One region of the Bacillus rugosus genome, then DNA from elsewhere that is predicted to be linked to it. Evidence: a T-box and tRNA genes for the amino acid it is inferred to sense, from the RefSeq annotation. Region 1 holds a T-box; the other holds one or more tRNA genes.
The links. The T-box of region 1 lies ahead of glyQ (glycine--tRNA ligase subunit alpha). A T-box ahead of a tRNA ligase gene usually reads a tRNA of that ligase, here a tRNA-Gly.
Positions count from the first base shown of each region.

Region 1 (3,418 bases):
GTTTGCATCAATGTTTAGTTTCTGATCTTCCTTGTAGAAGAATGAAGCATCAGATAGACGCGCGCGCAGCACTTTTTCATTGCCTCGGGCCACATTTTCGATCGCGTGGCTGTTCCCGTTTCGGACTGTGATAAAGTGAGGCAGCAAATCACCGTTCTTGTCTTTGACAGGGAAGTAGCGCTGATGCTCTTTCATTGTCGTGACAAGCACTTCCTCAGGAATTGACAGAAACTCAGATTCAAATGAACCGTAAAGAGCTGTCGGGTATTCTACTAAATGATTCACTTCATCAAGTAGATCTTCGTCAACTGGAATACTCCAATTGTTTTCTGCAGCCATTGCTTCCAGCTGAGATTGAATCATTTGTTTCCGAAGGTTAGGATCTGCAATAACGTGCTGTTCTAACAGCTGCTCTTCATAAGCTGAAGGTGATTCAATTGACACTTCATGTCCAAGAAAACGGTGTCCTTGTGTTGTACGTCCAGACTCAACGTTTGTGATCGAAAATGGAATGACATCCTGTCCAAATAAAGCGACAATCCATTTGATTGGCCGGATATAACGCAAATCTTCATTTCCCCAGCGCATATTTTTCGGGAAATGCAAGCTTGTAACTAAGCCGCTCAGTTCCGGCAGAAGCGATTTCGTTTCTTGGCCGGCTTGGAATTTTTGCACGAATACATATTCTGTGCCTTTCACTTCTTTCATGTACAGGTCTTCCACATTAGCCCCTTGGCCTTTTGAAAAGCCGATTGCCGCTTTTGTCCAGTTGCCGTCTGCATCAAGGGCAATTTTTTTCGCAGGCCCTTTCGCTTCTTCTTTTATATCATCCTGCTTTTCTGCTACATCCTTTACGAATACAGCAAGACGTCTCGGTGTATTGAAGAGCTTCACTTCACCGTGAGTGATATTTTTTTCTTTAAGCCAGCTTGCCAGCTTTTCGCCAAGCTGAACCATGCTATCATTTAAAAAGCGCGCCGGCATTTCCTCTAAACCGATCTCTAAAAGTAAATCCTGTTTACTCATGAGAAGAACCCTCCCCTTTAAGCATTGGGAACCCTAGTTTTTCTCGTTCCTCATAATAGGTTTTTGCTACTTTTCTCGCTAAATTCCGCACTCTTGCGATATAGCCTGTCCGCTCGGTAACAGAGATCGCACCTTTGGCGTCAAGCAGGTTGAAAGTGTGCGAGCATTTCAGCACATAATCATATGCTGGATGAACAAGTCCGTTATCCATTTGCTTAATCGCTTCTTTTTCATACGTGCTGAACAATTGGAACAGCATATCGACATCTGATGTTTCAAACGTATAAACGGAATGCTCGTATTCCGCCATCATGAATAAATCTTTTACTGTAAACCCTGACGTCCATTCCAAGTCGAAAACATTTTCTTTATCCTGGATATAAGACGCGAGACGCTCAATTCCGTACGTAATCTCTACAGAGACCGGTTTACACTCTAGTCCCCCGACCTGCTGGAAATACGTAAATTGTGTAATTTCCATTCCGTCAAGCCATACTTCCCATCCAAGACCCGCGCAGCCTAAAGACGGATTTTCCCAGTTGTCTTCAACAAAACGGATATCGTGCTCAAGCGGATCAATTCCTAGAGCACGCAAGGAATCTAAATACAGCTCTTGAATGTTATCAGGAGACGGTTTAATAATGACCTGAAACTGATGATGCTGATACAGTCTGTTCGGGTTTTCCCCGTAGCGGCCGTCTGCAGGGCGTCTGGAAGGCTCTACATAAGCCACTTTCCACGGCTCAGGGCCGATACTGCGCAAAAATGTATATGGGCTCATCGTGCCGGCCCCTTTTTCTACATCGTAAGCCTGCATTAGCACACAGCCCTGACTGGACCAATGCTTTTGCAAGGTTAGAATCATGTCTTGAATATTCATTTCAAGCACCTCCACTTTTCCTTCATAAAATGACTGCGGCAGCAACCAAAAAACTCCCGTCTCTATGCTTGCCAGCCGCAAACATAGGGACGAGAGTTCTCCCGCGGTTCCACCCTAGTTGCTGAGAACAAAATCCCAGCCTCTTTTTTTGAAATTGCTCAAGAATGCCTTTCGTTGCGTGCTCATCCTTAGCTTACACCGCCCTAAGGTCGCTTTCATGAGGTAAACGCAAGTACTTCTTTCTCTCACTGCAACATATTTTATAATAAATGATCATATAAAAAGATGGACCAGATGTCAACTTTTGTTTTCATCCATAAGATGTTTCATGCTTTCCATTTGATCTAAAAAGCGCTTCGATTTTAAATATAACCCTGAATATTCTTCATAATATAAATCAATCACTTGCTTTAATTCAGCTTTCGTTTCCTGCTTTAAGGACACATTGCCCAGCCTCGATAGATCAAAGTAATAAAACAGTCTCAAAAGCCTTGCCGTTTGCGGTTTGATCGGAACCCTGTAAGGATCTTTTTCAAAACAGCGGTGGCAAATAAAACCGTTTTCACGGACAGAAAAATGAAAGGTCCCGTCCTGGCTTTTACAATGCACACAGTGATTCAGCTCAGGATACAGCCCCATGACACCGAGCATCTTCATTTGAGCAATGAAGGTGATAACATCCGGGTCTGTTCCTTCATTCAGCTGTTTAAACGATTCTAAAATAAATTCAAACAAATAAGGGTTTGGCTTCTTTTCTTCTGTGCCTTTGTCGACTAGCTCAGCAATATACGCAGCATATGCTGTTAAAAACAAATCTTCCCTGATGCCTCTCATGCTGAGGATCATTTCACCCTGCTGAAGCGTTCCGAGGCCCGTTGTTTTTTGCATTAAGAATGAACCATACAAAAAGGGCTGGCTGACTGCTGATAAACGGCTGTTCGGTTTTTTGGCGCCTCTTGCCATAACACCTATTTTTCCGTGTTCTCTTGTCAGTAATGTAACGATTTTATTCGTTTCTCCGTAATCATTTGTGCGAAGAACGATTCCTTCACATTTTGTCAGCATTTCCGCACCTTCCTAAAGCAGGAGCGGCCAAGAGGTTTATAAAATTGGATAATCAAATCGGGCTAGCTCATCTTCTAGTTCTTCGGGTCTTTCCATGTTCTCTTTTTCCAGTTCTTTAAAAAGAAGATACGTATCAACATTTCCTGTTTGAGAAAATACGTTCCAGGTAAAATTCAACACAAGAAACCCACCTTTCTGTAGTTAAACTAGCTTACCTAAACTCCAAATTCTTACCTTTATCTTGACCAGATGTCCTCCATTTCATGTTAAACAAAATTTGCTAATGTATCCCTGTTCCTGTGAGATAATGACACAGCAAGAGATATTAATATTCGTCCTCTTTAAAGCCAAAATCGCGAAGCTGGGACATTTTATTACGCCAGTCTTTCTGCACTTTGACCCACAATTCAAGGTAGACACGGGAGCCTAACAGTGCTTCAATATCCG
Region 1 is NZ_CP096590.1:2,490,342-2,493,759, forward strand. Features, by position in the region: gene glyS (glycine--tRNA ligase subunit beta) at 1-1,026, opposite strand, end outside; gene glyQ (glycine--tRNA ligase subunit alpha) at 1,019-1,906, opposite strand; T-box leader at 1,989-2,164, opposite strand; gene recO (DNA repair protein RecO) at 2,204-2,971, opposite strand; gene M0696_RS12550 (YqzL family protein) at 3,008-3,151, opposite strand; gene era (GTPase Era) at 3,297-3,418, opposite strand, start outside.

Region 2 (3,418 bases), 1.9 Mb from region 1:
CAGGGAACGTTCTGTTTATAAGACCCAAGGTCTTATATTCCGTAAATATCCTTAGAAAGGAGGTGATCCAGCCGCACCTTCCGATACGGCTACCTTGTTACGACTTCACCCCAATCATCTGTCCCACCTTCGGCGGCTGGCTCCTAAAAGGTTACCTCACCGACTTCGGGTGTTACAAACTCTCGTGGTGTGACGGGCGGTGTGTACAAGGCCCGGGAACGTATTCACCGCGGCATGCTGATCCGCGATTACTAGCGATTCCAGCTTCACGCAGTCGAGTTGCAGACTGCGATCCGAACTGAGAACAGATTTGTGGGATTGGCTTAACCTCGCGGTTTCGCTGCCCTTTGTTCTGTCCATTGTAGCACGTGTGTAGCCCAGGTCATAAGGGGCATGATGATTTGACGTCATCCCCACCTTCCTCCGGTTTGTCACCGGCAGTCACCTTAGAGTGCCCAACTGAATGCTGGCAACTAAGATCAAGGGTTGCGCTCGTTGCGGGACTTAACCCAACATCTCACGACACGAGCTGACGACAACCATGCACCACCTGTCACTCTGCCCCCGAAGGGGACGTCCTATCTCTAGGATTGTCAGAGGATGTCAAGACCTGGTAAGGTTCTTCGCGTTGCTTCGAATTAAACCACATGCTCCACCGCTTGTGCGGGCCCCCGTCAATTCCTTTGAGTTTCAGTCTTGCGACCGTACTCCCCAGGCGGAGTGCTTAATGCGTTAGCTGCAGCACTAAGGGGCGGAAACCCCCTAACACTTAGCACTCATCGTTTACGGCGTGGACTACCAGGGTATCTAATCCTGTTCGCTCCCCACGCTTTCGCTCCTCAGCGTCAGTTACAGACCAGAGAGTCGCCTTCGCCACTGGTGTTCCTCCACATCTCTACGCATTTCACCGCTACACGTGGAATTCCACTCTCCTCTTCTGCACTCAAGTTCCCCAGTTTCCAATGACCCTCCCCGGTTGAGCCGGGGGCTTTCACATCAGACTTAAGAAACCGCCTGCGAGCCCTTTACGCCCAATAATTCCGGACAACGCTTGCCACCTACGTATTACCGCGGCTGCTGGCACGTAGTTAGCCGTGGCTTTCTGGTTAGGTACCGTCAAGGTACCGCCCTATTCGAACGGTACTTGTTCTTCCCTAACAACAGAGCTTTACGATCCGAAAACCTTCATCACTCACGCGGCGTTGCTCCGTCAGACTTTCGTCCATTGCGGAAGATTCCCTACTGCTGCCTCCCGTAGGAGTCTGGGCCGTGTCTCAGTCCCAGTGTGGCCGATCACCCTCTCAGGTCGGCTACGCATCGTTGCCTTGGTGAGCCATTACCTCACCAACTAGCTAATGCGCCGCGGGTCCATCTGTAAGTGGTAGCCGAAGCCACCTTTTATGTTTGAACCATGCGGTTCAAACAAGCATCCGGTATTAGCCCCGGTTTCCCGGAGTTATCCCAGTCTTACAGGCAGGTTACCCACGTGTTACTCACCCGTCCGCCGCTAACATCAGGGAGCAAGCTCCCGTCTGTCCGCTCGACTTGCATGTATTAGGCACGCCGCCAGCGTTCGTCCTGAGCCAGGATCAAACTCTCCGATAAAGTAGTTTGACTGACTACGCACATCGCTGTGCGATTTTATAAAAATGAATTAACAGGTACGTTTTGTCTTGTTTAGTTTTCAAAGATCATTCTAATAATGGAGCGGGTGATGAGAATCGAACTCACGACATCAGCTTGGAAGGCTGAGGTTTTACCACTAAACTACACCCGCGTGGTATCTTATAATGGCGCGCCCGAGAGGAGTCGAACCCCTAACCTTTTGATCCGTAGTCAAACGCTCTATCCAATTGAGCTACGGGCGCTTATCAAGCGACTTAACTATCATACTATCATTTGAAGTTAAAGTCAAGAAGTTTTTAAAATGTTTTTTGAAGAGCAAATCTTTTTTTCAATTCGACTTTTCTTATTATACACGTTTTTAAAAACTTGTAAACACCTTAGAAAAACTTTTTTGTTTTCCGTTTTGTTTCGTGCTGTTCATCAGCGACGTTTAATAATATACCATGTGTATTTCATTCGGTCAATACTTTTTCTATATTTTTTTATTTTATTCTTTCACGCTTTATCATGTATAGACTTTATCTCCTTTTACAAAGGATATAAGAAACCAATCACTAGAAAAGAAACGAGGCGTGTTATGTATTACTACAAAGAAGAGCTGATAAATATCATTAAGCCAGATAAGTCAGACCCGGCAGCAGCTAAGGTCCTTCAGGAAATATTGGGCGGTCATTACGGAGAAATGCGTACGATGATGCAGTTTTTTTTCCAAAGCTCCAATTTCAGAGGAAAACAAAAACAGTACCGCGATCTGCTCCGTGGCATTTTTTTAGAGGAGATTGCCCACGTTGAACTGGTTCAAAACACAATTAATGCTCTATTAGATGAATCAGGCGGAGAAGGAGTCGGCAGTCAAGGTGCAGATCAGGCACCACTTGATGAAGCGATTAAACATGCTAACCCTCATCATTATATAATTGGGGCGCAAAGTTCCTTACCTGTTGATGCAGGAGGCAATCCGTGGAATGGGTCATGGGTGTATAACCATGGAAACTTAATTACCGACCTATTGGATAACTTGCTTCTTGAATCAACAGGCGTGCTGCAAAAAACAAGAATTTATGAAATGAGCTCGAATCAGACGTTTCGGGAAACTCTTGCTTTTCTGATTGTACGCGACAATGCTCACCAGAATGCGTTTGCGAAAGCGCTCGAGACATTGGGCGTTGAGTGGGCGAAGCTCTTACCTGTGCCGAATTACGACATTAATAAATACCCTGAGTGCAGAAAGTATGTTGAATTAGGATACCACAATGCGCAGTTTAACTTCAGATTGGATGAGACAAGAATTGGCGAAATCTATCAAGGAACATCCCCGAGCAGAAATGGCGGAGAGTTACAAGTAATAGAGCCTCCGGCAGGGTTCCCTGTTCCAGTGCTTCCGGAAATGCCAAATGAACACAGTCCTGGATTAGGCGATATGAATGCCTGATCAGGTATGAAGGTGCTCAAGAAACTTCTTGAGCACCTTCTGCTTCGTATTCATTCAACGATAGGTGTTAAAGAATCACCATTCCATATCTCTCCCTTATTGAGTGTCCAGCTGTCGTTATATAAAGCTGATGCACCCTTGTTTGCAGCTGGGCTCCACTCGTCATTCCAAGCCAGAAAGTAAATGGTTTTAGGATATTTTTGTTTTATTGCATTGACCAACAGGCTGTAATCGAAGCTGCCGTTTGCATTTTGCGGGCCAACTTCTGTAAAGGCAAATGGTTTGTTAAGCGCTATTAGCTGATCGTATCCGTTAATCGAATAGGCATCTTGAAAATATGCATCTAATCCGACAATATCA
Region 2 is NZ_CP096590.1:624,187-627,604, reverse strand. Features, by position in the region: rRNA gene M0696_RS03305 (16S ribosomal RNA) at 56-1,605, opposite strand; tRNA gene M0696_RS03300 (tRNA-Gly) at 1,704-1,777, opposite strand; tRNA gene M0696_RS03295 (tRNA-Arg) at 1,792-1,868, opposite strand; gene M0696_RS03290 (manganese catalase family protein) at 2,204-3,058, shown strand; gene M0696_RS03285 (glycoside hydrolase family 26 protein) at 3,109-3,418, opposite strand, start outside.
Region 2: it encodes a tRNA-Gly, which carries the amino acid that the T-box ahead of glyQ (glycine--tRNA ligase subunit alpha) is inferred to sense. The anticodon was not compared.